Linked DNA regions of Thiosulfativibrio zosterae. The protein of the gene in region 1 interacts with the protein of each later gene in a pairwise test. Links are inferred from orthologs where the notes say so. Each region holds a gene or a part of one and is shown in the gene's direction. Other genes may lie near its edges. The genes, in order: THMIRH_RS11940 and topA.

Region 1 (9,993 bases):
GGTTTGATGATTCAAACGCCTTCTGGGCAAAGCTTGCCACTTGAACAGTTGGGCAAATTAGAAGTCGATTTTGAAGAACCCATTTTAGAGCGCCGTAACCGCGAGTTGTATTTATCGGTTAACAGTGAAGTCATTCCAGGTGTTCAACCGCCTGTGGCAACTGCGCTGATTCAAGCGCAAATGCAGCCGCTAATCGATGCCTTGCCCTTTGGTTATCGTATTGATGTGGGCGGTTCGGTTGAAGAATCTGCCAAAGGGGAATTCTCTATTCAAGCCATGATGCCCGTGATGTTATTGGTGCTAACACTGTTGTTAATGGTGTACTTAAAATCCTTTAGCAGTCTGTTTATGGTGATGGTGACCGCGCCTTTAGGTTTGATTGGTGCGGTGGCGGCGATGATTTTGTTTAATCAGCCATTTGGTTTTGTCGCCAATTTGGGGCTCATTGGTTTGGGGGGTATTTTGATGCGTAACACCCTTATTTTAACCGGTCAAATTGACGAAAACTTAAAGCACGGTTTAGACATGAGCGAGGCGGTGATTGATGCCACCATTCGCCGAGCGCGTCCGGTGGTGTTAACAGCGGTGGCGGCCATGTTGGCGTTTATCCCGCTAACCACTTCCACTTTTTGGGGGCCAATGGCTTATGTATTGATTGGCGGCATAGGCGTGGGCACCTTCTTAACGCTGCTTTTTTTACCAGCGTTATATGCGGTGTGGTTTAGGGTAAAAATAGTTTCATAATCAAAAACATGAAAACTTTGGCAAGTTGGTGTCCATTTTGCTAAAGTGATTTCTATATTTTGAGCCGAGAGATAGAAGGAAGCGTTATGCGTAATAATCAGCCAGTGACAAACAATGAATATGTCATTCCAGAAGGGCAAATGCTGGTTTCAAAAACCGATTTGCAAGGCACCATTACCTATGCCAACGAAGTGTTTGTTGCCGCCAGTGGTTACGAACTGGAAGAACTGGTGGGTAAACCGCATAACTTGCTGCGTCACCCAGATGTGCCAGAACAAGTCTTTGCAGACTTTTGGGGCACCATTCAAAGTGGCCGCCCTTGGAATCAAATTGTTAAGAATCGCCGTAAGAATGGCGATTTTTATTGGGTTGAAGCCAATGCCACGCCCATTATAGAATCCGGCAAAATTACCGGCTATATCAGTGTCAGAATGCCCGCCACTCGTGAGCAAATTAAGGGTGCTGAAGCAGCTTACGCCGCGGTTAAGGCAGGTAAGGTTAAATTGCGTCATGGTGTGCCAGACTCTCTCTATGCGCGTTTCAATCCCCTAGCCCATTGGCCACCTCTAGTTACGATCATTCCCGCAACCATCATTGCGATTACCAATGAATTCTTATCCTATTTCTTCGATATCGACTCGGAAATTTTAAATCTGTCGGTGATAGTGCTCACGCTGATTTCGGCCATGCATGTCATGTATTATTTGCACCGCATTCAAGAAGCCATTGAAGCGGTTGATGACCTAACCAATGGCCATTTAACGGGTAAAATCAATACGCACGGTGCGAATACCGCTGGCACCATGAACCGTCGTTTAAAAACCATGCAAACGCGGTTGGCCGCACAGCAAAACGAAATCAATGTCGAAGCACGCTTTTCAAAACGCATGATGTCGGGTATGGATGATTTAAAAACCTACATTATGTTGTCCGACCAAAACGGCACCATTGTATTTATGAATGCCTCCTTAATCGAATTCTTAAAACCGATTGAAGCCATTATTCAAAAAGATGTGCCCGATTTTAATTTGAAAAAATTAACCGGCAAAAATATCGGCTGCTTATTCAGAAACGACATGGATATTCTGATGGCTTGTTTAGACTTAAAAGAGCCTAAAACCTTTAAGTTTAATTTCTATTCCGCTGAAGTACAGTTGTCTATGACGCCTATTTTTGATGGCAATGGCAAATCTTTAGGGGTGGCGATTGAATGGCAAGATATTTTCCAAGAGTTGTTTGTGCAAAACAGCATCAAAACTTTGGTATCAGATGCCAGAAACGGCAAACTACATACCCGTTTAGATGCCTCTCAGTTAAGCGGTTTTTATAAAGACCTTTGCTTAGACATCAACTCCTTAATGCAAAATTTACAATCCACCCTCAGTGATATCTCGATTCTAATTGGTGGTTTACCCGCTAAAAACTTAACCCTAAAGGCGCAAAGACAACACCAAGGGCAATATGGTTGGACCATTAAAAGTTTGGGCGCAGGGATTGAATCTTTAAGAACCTCCTTCTGTAGCTTTAATAATCAAGCCAAAGAAGTGTCGCATTCGGCCGAGCATGTGTCCGAAAGTAACGAGATGTTGTCCAGCTCTATTAAAGCGCAAGCGGATGAACTTCAAAAAACCGCCGTAGCCATGAACCTATTAACCCAAAAGGTAAACGAAACCACCGAACAAGCTAAGGTATCTAATCAGCTGGCCATTCAAACCGAAGCGGGGGTTCAAGAAAGCAATCGCAATATGCAAGAAGCCATCACCGCTATGGCGGAAATTGCCGAGGTGAGTCAAAAAATTACCGGCATTGTAACTTTGATTGACAGTATTGCTTTTCAAACCAACCTTTTGGCATTGAATGCAGCGGTAGAGGCCGCCAGAGCCGGTGAACATGGTCGTGGATTTGCCGTGGTTGCAGGAGAGGTGAGAAATCTTGCACAAAAGTCAGCGGATGCTGCGAGAGAGATTAACGGTTTAATTGGCATGACCGCCGAAAAGATTGCCCAAGGAACAGAAAAAGTTCAAGCCACCGGGACATCCTTAGAGTCCATCATTAACCAAGTCACTGACATGACCGCCAATATTCGTCATATCTCTGAAAACGCGCAACAGCAAGCGCGCCAAATTCATGATGTGAATCAATCGATTATCAGCTTAGATAAATCAGCCAGTGAAAACTCAACGCTGGTACTAGAAAACGCCTCTCTTGCCGAGTATTTGGGCGATGTGGCTAAAAATATGGATGCCTTGGTTGGCTCGTTCCAACTGGGGGATTGCGAAACGGTTCAACGCGCTACGCAAGACCAAGCTGAAAGCCAGTATCTGGTCTTGGTGGTGGATGACAATGTCTCCAATCAAAAAGTGGCGGTGATGTTGTTGACCAAAATGGGTTATCACACCAAAGTAGCGGCAAACGGTCGAGAAGCCATTACCCAATGTCAACGCTACAATCCGGCGGCTATTTTGATGGATATTGAAATGCCCGTGATGAATGGGATAGAGGCAACCAAAGCTATCCGTAAAACGGGTTATCAAAAACCCATCCTAGCCTACACGGGTCATGGTGCGGATTTTGAAAAAACCATTATGTCATCTGGCATGAAAGACATCGTTCATAAACCGGTTAAACCAGAAGAACTCATGTCTAAGCTGATTAAAGCGGGTTGCAAACCCAATACCAACTCAGTTGAAGCCGTTAAATGTCGTCGTGAGAAACTAGTGGCCAAATCCGATTTAGCCAAACAATTTGACACCATGGTCAAAGCCCATTTAGGCTGGAAGAGCAAAATTCGCAGCTTTATTGATGGCGCAGACATAGGCGTGACCTATGAAAGTGCCATAGACCATACCGCTTGTGCTTTAGGTAAATGGTATTACGGCTCACAAGGCCAAGCGTTGATGCACTTGCCATCCATGAAAGCTTTGGGTGAAGAACATGCCGCCATGCATGCGCTCATCAAAACCATTATGGATGCCTTTAGCATAGACGATTATGAAGTCCTAGAAAAAGGCGTAACCGATTTGGATGCGCAATCAGACAAGGTGGTTGAATTGTTAGGGCAGTTAATGGAGCAAACGGCGGCTTAAGTCCGCTTTATGCCAATGCCGCCGCCATTCAAACCTGAAAATAGGCATGACTGGTTGGCGGATATCTAGGCGTTCTAGCAAAATTTTACGGCCTTTTATGATGGTTTTATAATGCTAAGCAACAACACCCCTCCCGCTACCCAAGTCCACTGTGACGAGAACAGCGCCCTGTGAGGGGTTTCTTGTTTTTGGAGGAGAGAAATTTGACAGAACAAATCGTAAATCAACTTACGGGTTATATTCCTCCAAACTTGCCTCTGCAACAAGACTTAGAAACCAAAGCCGTTTTAAAAAAAGCAATCACTGCCAATACTGCCTTAGCCAGATTAAATGGTGTCACGGCACTCATTCCAAATCAAGCGGTTCTTATTAACGCTTTGGTGCTTCAAGAAGCCAAAGACTCCAGCGAAATCGAAAATATCATAACTACTCATGATGATCTCTATCGCTCAAGTGTTGATGCCAGTGATTTATCGCAAGCGGTCAAAGAAGTCCGCCATTATGGTGAGGCCCTGCGTAAGGGGTTTGATTTGGTTTCTAACAACAAACTGCTTCTGGTTAAAGACATCGTGCAAATTCAATCGATCTTAGAAAAAAACGATGCCGGCATTCGCAAACAAGGTGGTACAACGCTTAGAAATGACCAAACAGGCGAAGTGATTTTTACCCCACCACAACAGGAAAACGACATACGCAATGCGCTGAGTAATCTAGAACAATACATCAATAATCCAGAATTAGACGATATTGACCCTTTAATCAAAATGGCGGTCATTCATCATCAGTTTGAGACCATTCACCCATTTTATGATGGCAATGGTCGCACGGGTCGTATTTTGAATATTTTGTATCTTGTCTTGTCTGAATTGCTCGACCTGCCGATTTTATATCTCAGCCGCTTTATTACCACCCATAAAGCCGATTATTACCGCCTACTGCAAAGTGTTCGCAAAGAACAAACTTGGGAAGAATGGGTGTTGTTTATGTTGGAGGGGATTGAGCAAACCGCCAATCAAACCATTCAACTGATTCATCAAATAGATGAGCAGATGCAGACAACAGCCAGTGAGATTCAGCAATATTCAACTAAACTCTATTCCAAAGACCTGTTAGAGGCTTTATTCGTTCACCCTTATACCAAGATTGAATTTATCGAACATAGACTCAGCATTACTCGCCAAACGGCTTCTAAATATTTAAAACAATTAGAAGACATTGGCATACTGCACAGCACTCAAGTGGGAAATAGTAAGTTCTTTATCAACAAGCGTTTTTATGAATTACTGAGCCAACCCTTATAGTTCTAGTTGCCATGTTAAAAAAATCAGAAAAAAGTAACGCATTCAAAGCTTATGTTAATAAAAACAAAAAAAATTAACATAGACTGGTTGGTATGTTAAAAACAACCCAAAATACCCAATCAAAATTTTATGATCAGTTAGTCTGATATCTAGGTGTTCGAATTAGGAAGTTTTATGTTTTTAGAGCCGGTTGACACCGTTTGTGAAGAAATTGAGATAAAAAAAAGCAAATTCATTAGCTGGGCCAAAAAGGTTTTATCAAGGCAGGACGCTATGGATTTTGTTTTAGAGCTTAGAGCGCAATATCCAGATGCTCGGCATGTTTGCTGGGGATATTTAATAGGAGATCCTAATAATTCAACCAACTCGGGTTGTAATGATGACGGAGAACCCAGTGGAACCGCAGGAAAGCCGATATTAAGCCAAATTAACTACAGCAATATTGGTAATGTTGTGGTCGTGACAGTGAGATATTTTGGGGGAATTCGCCTAGGTGCTGGAGGTTTGGTTCGAGCCTACAGAGAGTCGGCACAAAAAGCTTTACAAGCATTGAAAACAGAGGAGTACACACCGCTAATCGATGTGACTTTGCTTTGCTCTTTTAATGAAGAGAACCATTTGCGGCGCTTAGTTGAATCCTTGTCTGGCCAGATTACTGATGCTCAATACAAAACAGAAGTTGCTTTAACGGTTAAGCTCCCAGAAAAGTCAAAGATTAAGCTTACCCAGAGTCTGGCTGGTTTTTCAGTTGAAGTTATCTTTAAAGACCGAACAACAAGCTAACAAAGTCTGTAAACATATTCGATGTCAATGCCCTATTTGTTTCACTCGCCATTTAAGGCGTCTTTTCCCGAAACCCACCAAACCGAGCTGTTACGCAAGCTCACCGATAACGCCATTTTATTTAAATCCTTAAATTAATCAAAATCGATTAAATCGAATATTCTGCTTAATTTTTAAATTAGGGTCAGAGTAACATTAAATTTTTGCTTTAATTTTACTCTGACCCCAATTAAAGGTGCCTTTTGTTGGGTTTTTCCCTGCTCAACGACCTTTTTTAACGCCTTTTCTTAAGATTCCAAATATCTTTAACTGGGTTGAGCCTGTTTATTTAGCGTCAATTAAGCTTTTATAAATTGAATTTGGGCTTGCGCATAAAAATAATTTAATTATTTTGCACAAAAGTAAATTAAATGATTTATAATTTGCCTTAAGTTCACTAAGTTCGATAAATACAGTAAGGATAGGTTGTGCAAGCGCAAGAGAAAGAACCACAATTTGAATTGCTTAAACTGTTTAAGTACCACACAGAGCAGCGCGAAGATTTTTTGAATGTGATTGAAATGTACTTTCAAAATTTAGAGGGCGTGGTGTTTTCTATGGATCAACTTAACCTAGAAGAAGACGGCACTAAACAATCTAAAGACATTTACCTGGGATTATTAAGTTTTCATTTGAACAAAATATTAATCCTGCAACGCAGTGCTGAAAAAAATGAATCTGATATGTTAGGTGCGGTAGGTTCAAAATTTTTAAACAGCGATTTAAATGAAATTCGCGACTTTGAAGTGCTGCGTTCTTTAATGCTGCTGGGCGGCGAGATGACACAAACCGCTGTGCAAAAACTGAGCAAATCTTTAACCGCGGTGCAGTCTTATCAACTGTATAGTGGTGAGCTCAGCAATCAGCAACTCATTGAAGTTTTTCAAGAGATAGGCCAAGAAATCGTGGGTTATTTAAGATCAAACATTGAGCAGATGCATCACCATAATAGCCATTGGCGTACCTGGATGGCAGCCTGTTGCAACAGCTTAAAATAAACGCAAACCATTAAATCGAATTCATTCAGGAAACCGTCTATGAAAAAAATACTCACCGTCGATGATTCAAGATCTATGTTGCAAATGGTCAGCATGACCTTGAGGGTGGCGAATTATGAAGTGCATGAAGCCGCAGATGGTGCCATTGCGTTTGCCATGGCACAACAACAGCAATTTGATGCCGTTATCACCGACATTAATATGCCCAATATGAATGGCATTGAGTTGGTCAAAGCCCTGAGAGGCTTGCCTGACTACAAATTTACCCCAGTTTTGTGCCTAACAACCGAATCGTCTGACGACATGAAAGGTCAAGGCAAAGCAGCGGGTGCTACGGGTTGGTTGGTTAAACCTTTTAGCCCAGAAAAACTGTTAGGCATTATCGAGCGCTTAATTTAAATAAGTCGTCTTTAAAAGAGTTATTATTAGAACATTCGCTTAAAAGCTAAGGTTTTTAGGCTACTTTCAAGTCTTTCCATAGGAGAAATATTATGGCTTGGTTTTATCATTTATCTATTCGCACCAAATTATTAAGTTTAATCGGCTTATTGCTCGTTTTAATGGGCATTATTGGGTTTATGGGGTTAAACAACACCTCTAAAGTCAATGATATGGCGGATGAGATGTATCAAAAAGAATTGTTAGGACTAAGCTACATTAAAGAAGCCAATATAGACCTGCTGTATCAATCTAGAGCGGTGCGTAACTTCTTATTAGCACAAACCGATGCCAGCATTGACCAGTCGCAATATTTGGATGCCTTGAAAAAATACCAAGATTTATTTGATGAGCATATTAAAAAAGCAGAGCCGTTGTTTTATACAGCGGCCGCTAAGCAAAAATTTGCAGAGCTCAATGAAAAAGGCAATCAGTTTGAAGCCTTTACAAACCGTGTGATTGAATTAGCACAATCTGAAAAAGCCAGTGGTGCCGTGCAAGAACAAGAGCGTCAAACCATTAAAATGGCTCTGATTGAAGGTCGTCAATTGGCAGATTCGGTGGATAACGCTATGACTGCCTTAACTGAGTTGAAAGAACAAAACGCTGCCGCGGCTAGCGTAGCCTCTACTCAGCTTTATGAGCAATCAAAGTTAATGATGACGGCGGTTTTATTGGGCGCGTTATTGTTAGGTTTAGTGATTGGTTTAATGGTGTCGGGGCGTATTAAAAACAATGTGGAAGGTTTGGTTAAGCAGATGGGCGAATTGGTTAAAACCCAAAACCTCAGCTTGCGTATGCCAAAACGCGATGATGACGAAACAGGCGACATCGCCGAAGCTTTGAATGGTTTACTAGAAACCTTTGCCAAAGGCATTGACGAAACCCAAAGCGTAGTAGAAGCCATTGCCAAAGCCGACTACCAAAAACGCATCGTGGGACAGTATCAAGGGGATTTACTAGAGCTTAAAGATGGGGTTAATGCCTCAGCAGAAAGTGTGTCTTTTATGATGGACGAACTCAGCAAAGTGATGGACGCACTGCACAATGGCAAGTTCGATATCAAAATGGATAAACGCGTTCCTAAAGGCTTTAGTAAGCAGGTCGAAGACGCCTTAAGCAGCATCAACCAAGTTGTTATTGAAATCAATGTCGCCATGCAAGAAATGAATCAAGGGGATTTTGAAGGTGAAATTACCGTTGATGCGCGCGGTGCATTGTTAAGTTTAAAAAATAATATTAACGGCTCGTTAAAAAATATGGCAATGGCCATTAGCGCCATCAGTGAAGTGGTAGAAGCTCAGGCCGCAGGTGATTTAACCAAAGAACTCCCATCTGGGACTTTTAAAGGTCAATTGCACGATTTGAAAAATGCCATCAACTATTCATCTGCCAAAGTGCGTGAAGTGGTTCAAGTGGCCATTGAAGCCTCTCAAGTGGTCAGCGGCGCGGCACAAGAAGTATCGCAAGGCTCTTTAGATTTAAGCCAATCGGTACAAGAGCAAGCGGCGGCGTTAGAGCAAACTTCTGCCACCATGAATGAAATGAACAGCCAGGTGCAAAGCAGCAGCGCCAATGCCAAAGAAGCGACCAATGTTGCTAAAACAGTTCAGAAAAAAGCCCATGATGGGGTCGGTGTTATGCGCCAAACCATTACCGCTATGACAGCGATTGAAGAATCGAGCCACAAAATTTCTGACATTGTTTCTTTGATTGACGGCATTGCTTTCCAAACCAACTTGTTAGCCCTAAACGCAGCCGTAGAAGCCGCCAGAGCGGGTGATCATGGGCGAGGATTTGCGGTGGTTGCGGGCGAAGTGCGTAATTTGGCACAAAAGTCTGCCGAAGCCGCTAAAGACATTAAAGTGCTGATTGATGAAACCGTACAACGTGTTGGACAAGGTTCTCGTTTAGCAACCGAATCTGGGGATATGTTGAATGATATCAACACCTCAATTGAATCGGTCACCAAAATGATGGACGAAATCGCCCAAGCAGCGGCTGAACAAGCAGATGGTGTGCACCAAGTGCATCAAGCCATTACGCAAATTGATGGAGTCACTCAGCAAAATGCGGCCTTGGTTGAAGAAACCAGTGCGGCCTCAGAAAGTTTGAGCGAGCAAGCGCGTCTATTACAAAAAGAAATGTCATTCTTCCGTATCGGTGCACACAGTAATGCCTCGTATAACTCACAGTCCAAGGCCGCGGTAAAAACACCCGCTTTGGCAGCGCCTAAAGCGGCTGTAAAACCAGTGCAAAAACAACCAGGCCTGGTTAAAAATACGCCAAAATTAGCCGCACCAGCACCCAAAGCTTTGAGTGCAAAATCGCAAGGCAATAGTGACGAGTGGGGAGAGTTTTAATGGAAGCCTCAGTCAGCTCAGCCAGCACAAGTGCTGGCAATGAAGCCAGCTTTGTAGCCTCAACCCAGGCAGCAGAGCAGGTGCTCACCTTTGTGTTAGGGCGTGAAACCTATGGTTTAGACATTTTGCGTGTGCAAGAAATTAGGGGGTGGGAACCCCCAACCCAATTGCCGCAGATGCCGCATTATGTCAAAGGCGTGATTAATATGCGTGGCGCGGTGATTCCAATAGTGGATTTGCG
Region 2 (3,715 bases), 400 kb from region 1 along the record:
TGCAATTTGTGGTTTTCCATGCTGACATTCACTGTGACAAACTTGTCGCGGTATTCTGGCAAAGACAAACGGCGTTGAATATCGGCATTGAGTTGATTTTGGTTAATCAGCGCGGTTTTTTCATCGTAGGTAATACCCAAGTTTCCATGCTCAACGGCATTGGCAAAAATTTCAAATAAACCGATAGAAATATTTTTGGGGTCGTGGGTCATTAAGGCTAACAGGCTCGATAAGCTTTTGGCCTCGTCCAAGGTTTTGTAATGAAAGGTAGCCGCCTGCATCAGCGGCATAATGCGCATTAAGTGCTGAACGGTGTTGTGCGTTTCTAGGTGGTTTTCATAATCTTTCAGCGCGGCATTGACAACCGATTTTAGGGTTTCGCGCGTGATGGGTTTGATGAGGTAATAGAAAGCCCCCAGCTCTAAGGTTTTTTTGATGTTTTCAGGGTTGCGGTCTGAGGTTTGCAGAATAAAGGGCAATACTTTACGGTTTTCATCCTCTTTAATGCGCTTGAGCAAGCCAATCCCATCTAAGTTGGGCATAGAAACATCCGACACGATGCAGCTGAAAAATCCAGGCGATTTTTGCATGATTAAATCATAAGCGGCTTGACCATCGGGCGCTGTAAATAAATGAAAGTTTTCTGTGTCTAAGAAAGTGCTCATTAATTCAAGGCTGATTAGGTCATCATCGATCAATAAGAGGTTGTAATGTTTCAAGGGCTTCCCGTCTTTAAGCAAACCTTTTAAAAGGTCTATTTGAGTGAATGTAAAAGAAATGATTGCAATTTGGCGTTTTTTTTTGCAATCTTTCATATAGTAAAAATGATTAGAAGACTGTAAAGTCTTTCATAAATAGAATAATAAACCCTAATTGCACATAAATAAAAGTGTTTTTTCACTTGCAGATTTTGTATTCAAGCGCATTAAAATGTGTTGAATCAAAAAATTATGAGATCCTTTGGTCATGACAAATTTAGTAATTGTAGAATCGCCGGCGAAAGCCAAAACCATCGAGAAATATTTGGGTGCCGATTTTACCGTGCGTTCCAGTTATGGACATATTCGAGATATTCAAAAGAAAGGAATGGGGATTGATTTAGCCAATGGCTTTGAACCCACCTACGAGATTTCGCCCGATAAAAAGAAAACCGTCACCGAATTACGCAAACTCAGCAAGGCAGCTGACACGGTTTGGCTGGCAACGGACGAGGACCGCGAAGGGGAAGCCATTGCTTGGCACCTAGCGGAAGCCTTAAACTTAGATGTAAAAACCACCAAGCGAATTGTGTTTCATGAAATTACCAAGCCTGCGATTCAAGCGGCGATTGCTTCGCCCAGAACCGTGGACATGGATTTGGTGGAAGCCCAGCAAGCGCGTCGTTTATTAGACCGTATTGTGGGGTTTGAGTTATCACCCGTGTTATGGAAAAAAATTCGTACTGGTTTATCTGCGGGCCGAGTTCAATCGGTGGCGGTGCGTTTAATTGTCGAGCGTGAGCTTGAAATTGAAGCCTTCCAGTCAGACTTTGTGTATCGATTACAAGGTGTTTTGGATTTACTGGATGCCCAAGGCAAACCCTGTGGTCAATTACAGGTGAAACGCACCGCCGCATTCGACTCAGAAGCTGAGGCCATGGCGTTTTTACAGGCAACTTCTAGCGCCCGTTTAACGGTGCAAAGTTTAGAAGAAAAGCCCGCCAAAAAATCGCCTAAAGCCCCCTTTACCACCTCAACCTTGCAGCAAGAAGCCTCTTCAAAATTAGGCTTCTCTGTTAAGCAAACCATGGTGATTGCGCAGCGTTTGTATGAGTCTGGAAAAATCACCTACATGAGAACCGACTCGGTGAACTTGTCTGAAGTTGCGTTGGCGCAAGCCAAGCAGGTGATTACGCAAGATTATGGCCCTCAATACAGCCTAACGCGTCGTTACAAAACCAAACAAGCCGATGCGCAAGAAGCGCATGAAGCGATTCGTCCAACCGATTTTGGCGTGTCTGAAGTCATGGGCGAACGCAACGAACAACGCCTGTATCAATTGATTTGGCGCCGTGCTATTGCCTCACAGATGGCAGAAGCACAGTTAAAGCGTACCACGGTGGATATTGCCATTGATACCTTACCAGGTGATAAGTTGACTGCCAAAGGCGAAGTGGTGGTGTTTGACGGTTTCTTGAAAGTTTATAATTTGGATACCGATGATGAAGAGGGTGGTTTGTTACCCCCCATGCATATTGGTCAGCCCTTAGCTTTGGGTGAGCTGGTATCGCGCCAAAGTTTTTCGCGTCCGCCTGCTAGATACAACGAAGCTGCATTGGTGCGCACCCTAGAAGAAATGGGGATAGGTCGTCCATCCACCTATGCGCCAACCATTGATACGGTTCAACAGCGTGGTTATGTGGTAAAAGAAGACCGCGAAGGTACGCCGCGTGAGTATCGACAACTCACATTAAATGCACAGGGTGTGCAAACTCAAACCCTTACCGAAATGGCTGGCACAGAAAAAAATAAACTCTTCCCAACCGATATTGCGGGCATAGTGACCAAATTTTTAGTGGCGCATTTTGGCGATATATTGGATTACTCTTTTACCGCCAAGGTGGAAAGCGAGTTTGATGAAATTGCTAAGGGCAAGGTCACTTGGCAAGGGATGTTAGATAATTTTTATCAAAAGTTTCACCCCAAAGTTTTAGCCGCAGAAGATGTCTCGCGAGAAGATGCCGGGCAAGCTCGCCCTTTAGGCAATGACCCCAAAACCGGCAAGCCCATGTTTGTCAAAATTGGCCGCTTCGGGCCTTATGTGCAGTTGGGTGATGGGGAGAATGACGAGAAACCGGTGTTTGCCAGTTTGATGCCCGGCCAAAAAATGGATACGCTCAAGCTAGAAGAAGCCTTAGAGCTGTTTAAATTGCCGCGTTTGGTGGGGCAAATGCCTGAAACCTTTGAAGCCACTGCGGTCGATGGCACGCTCTTTAAAGCAGAAAAAGGCCAAGACATCATCGCCAAGCAAGGGCCTTTTGGACCTTATTTGGAATATGGCCCAAAAGTGTACGCGCCCATCAAGGGTTACAGTCCTTTAGCGATTACGCTGGAAGAGTCGGTAATGCTGATTGAGGCCAAAATCGTTGCCGATGCTGAAAAGATTGTGCGGGTTTTCCCAGGGTCCGATGTGTCAATTTTAAAAGGCCGTTGGGGGCCTTATATTGCCGACACGGTCACCAAGAAAAATGCCAAAATTGCCAAAACCGAAGACCCAATGGAGCTGACTTTTGAAGAGTGTGTAAAACGCTTAGAAGAAGCGCCAGAGCCTAAAAAGCGTGGTCGAGCAGGCGCCAAAAAAGCGCCAGCGAAAAAAGCGGAAACAACGCCTGAAAAAGCACCCGTCAAAAAAACTCCGGCCAAAAAAGCCCCGGCTAAAAAACCGGCAGCAGCTAAAAAAGCGCCCGCCAAAAAAGCCAGCACCTAGCAGGCTGTCGGCCGTTAGGCGGCACGCATCCTGCCTCTAAATATCGCTAAATCGCCTCTAAAAATAACCAGGCCTGGTTATTTTTAGGGGCAAATCTACCCATTTCTTAGGTTTGTCTGAAAGTCGGCGCTGACGATCTCTGGCTGTTTAAAAGTTCCTATTGCCTTGGCGCATCTAGTAAAATACCGTTTTTAAAATTTTGAAGAGATTCTCGCATGAAGCAGCAAATTGCCGACCATTTATCTGGCGT

Evidence for each region.
Region 2: the proteins of THMIRH_RS11940 (region 1) and topA interact in binary tests that used the Escherichia coli proteins (3 or more experiments, as listed by UniProt). The link is inferred for Thiosulfativibrio zosterae from one-to-one orthologs.

What each region holds. Positions count from the first base shown.
Region 1 is NZ_AP021888.1:2,611,345-2,621,337, reverse strand. What follows is about bases 4,369-7,109. They hold THMIRH_RS11940 (YigZ family protein), read left to right. Parts: upstream 4,369-5,305; coding sequence 5,306-5,914; downstream 5,915-7,109. Other genes in these bases: THMIRH_RS11930 (response regulator), read left to right, coding at 6,991-7,109; THMIRH_RS11935 (hypothetical protein), read left to right, coding at 6,382-6,951; THMIRH_RS11945 (Fic family protein), read left to right, coding at 4,369-5,131. Outside these bases: THMIRH_RS11955 (efflux RND transporter permease subunit), read left to right, coding at 1-744; THMIRH_RS11950 (methyl-accepting chemotaxis protein), read left to right, coding at 831-3,830; more of THMIRH_RS11945, read left to right, coding at 4,034-4,368; more of THMIRH_RS11930, read left to right, coding at 7,110-7,350; THMIRH_RS11925 (HAMP domain-containing methyl-accepting chemotaxis protein), read left to right, coding at 7,443-9,752; THMIRH_RS11920 (chemotaxis protein CheW), read left to right, coding at 9,752-9,993.
Region 2 is NZ_AP021888.1:2,210,000-2,213,714, reverse strand. Bases 633-3,715 are described here. They hold topA (type I DNA topoisomerase), read left to right. Parts: upstream 633-966; coding sequence 967-3,465; downstream 3,466-3,715. Other genes in these bases: argS (arginine--tRNA ligase), read left to right, coding at 3,681-3,715; THMIRH_RS10240 (response regulator), read right to left, coding at 633-719. Also shown: more of THMIRH_RS10240, read right to left, coding at 1-632. UniProt on the Escherichia coli protein: Releases the supercoiling and torsional tension of DNA, which is introduced during the DNA replication and transcription, by transiently cleaving and rejoining one strand of the DNA duplex.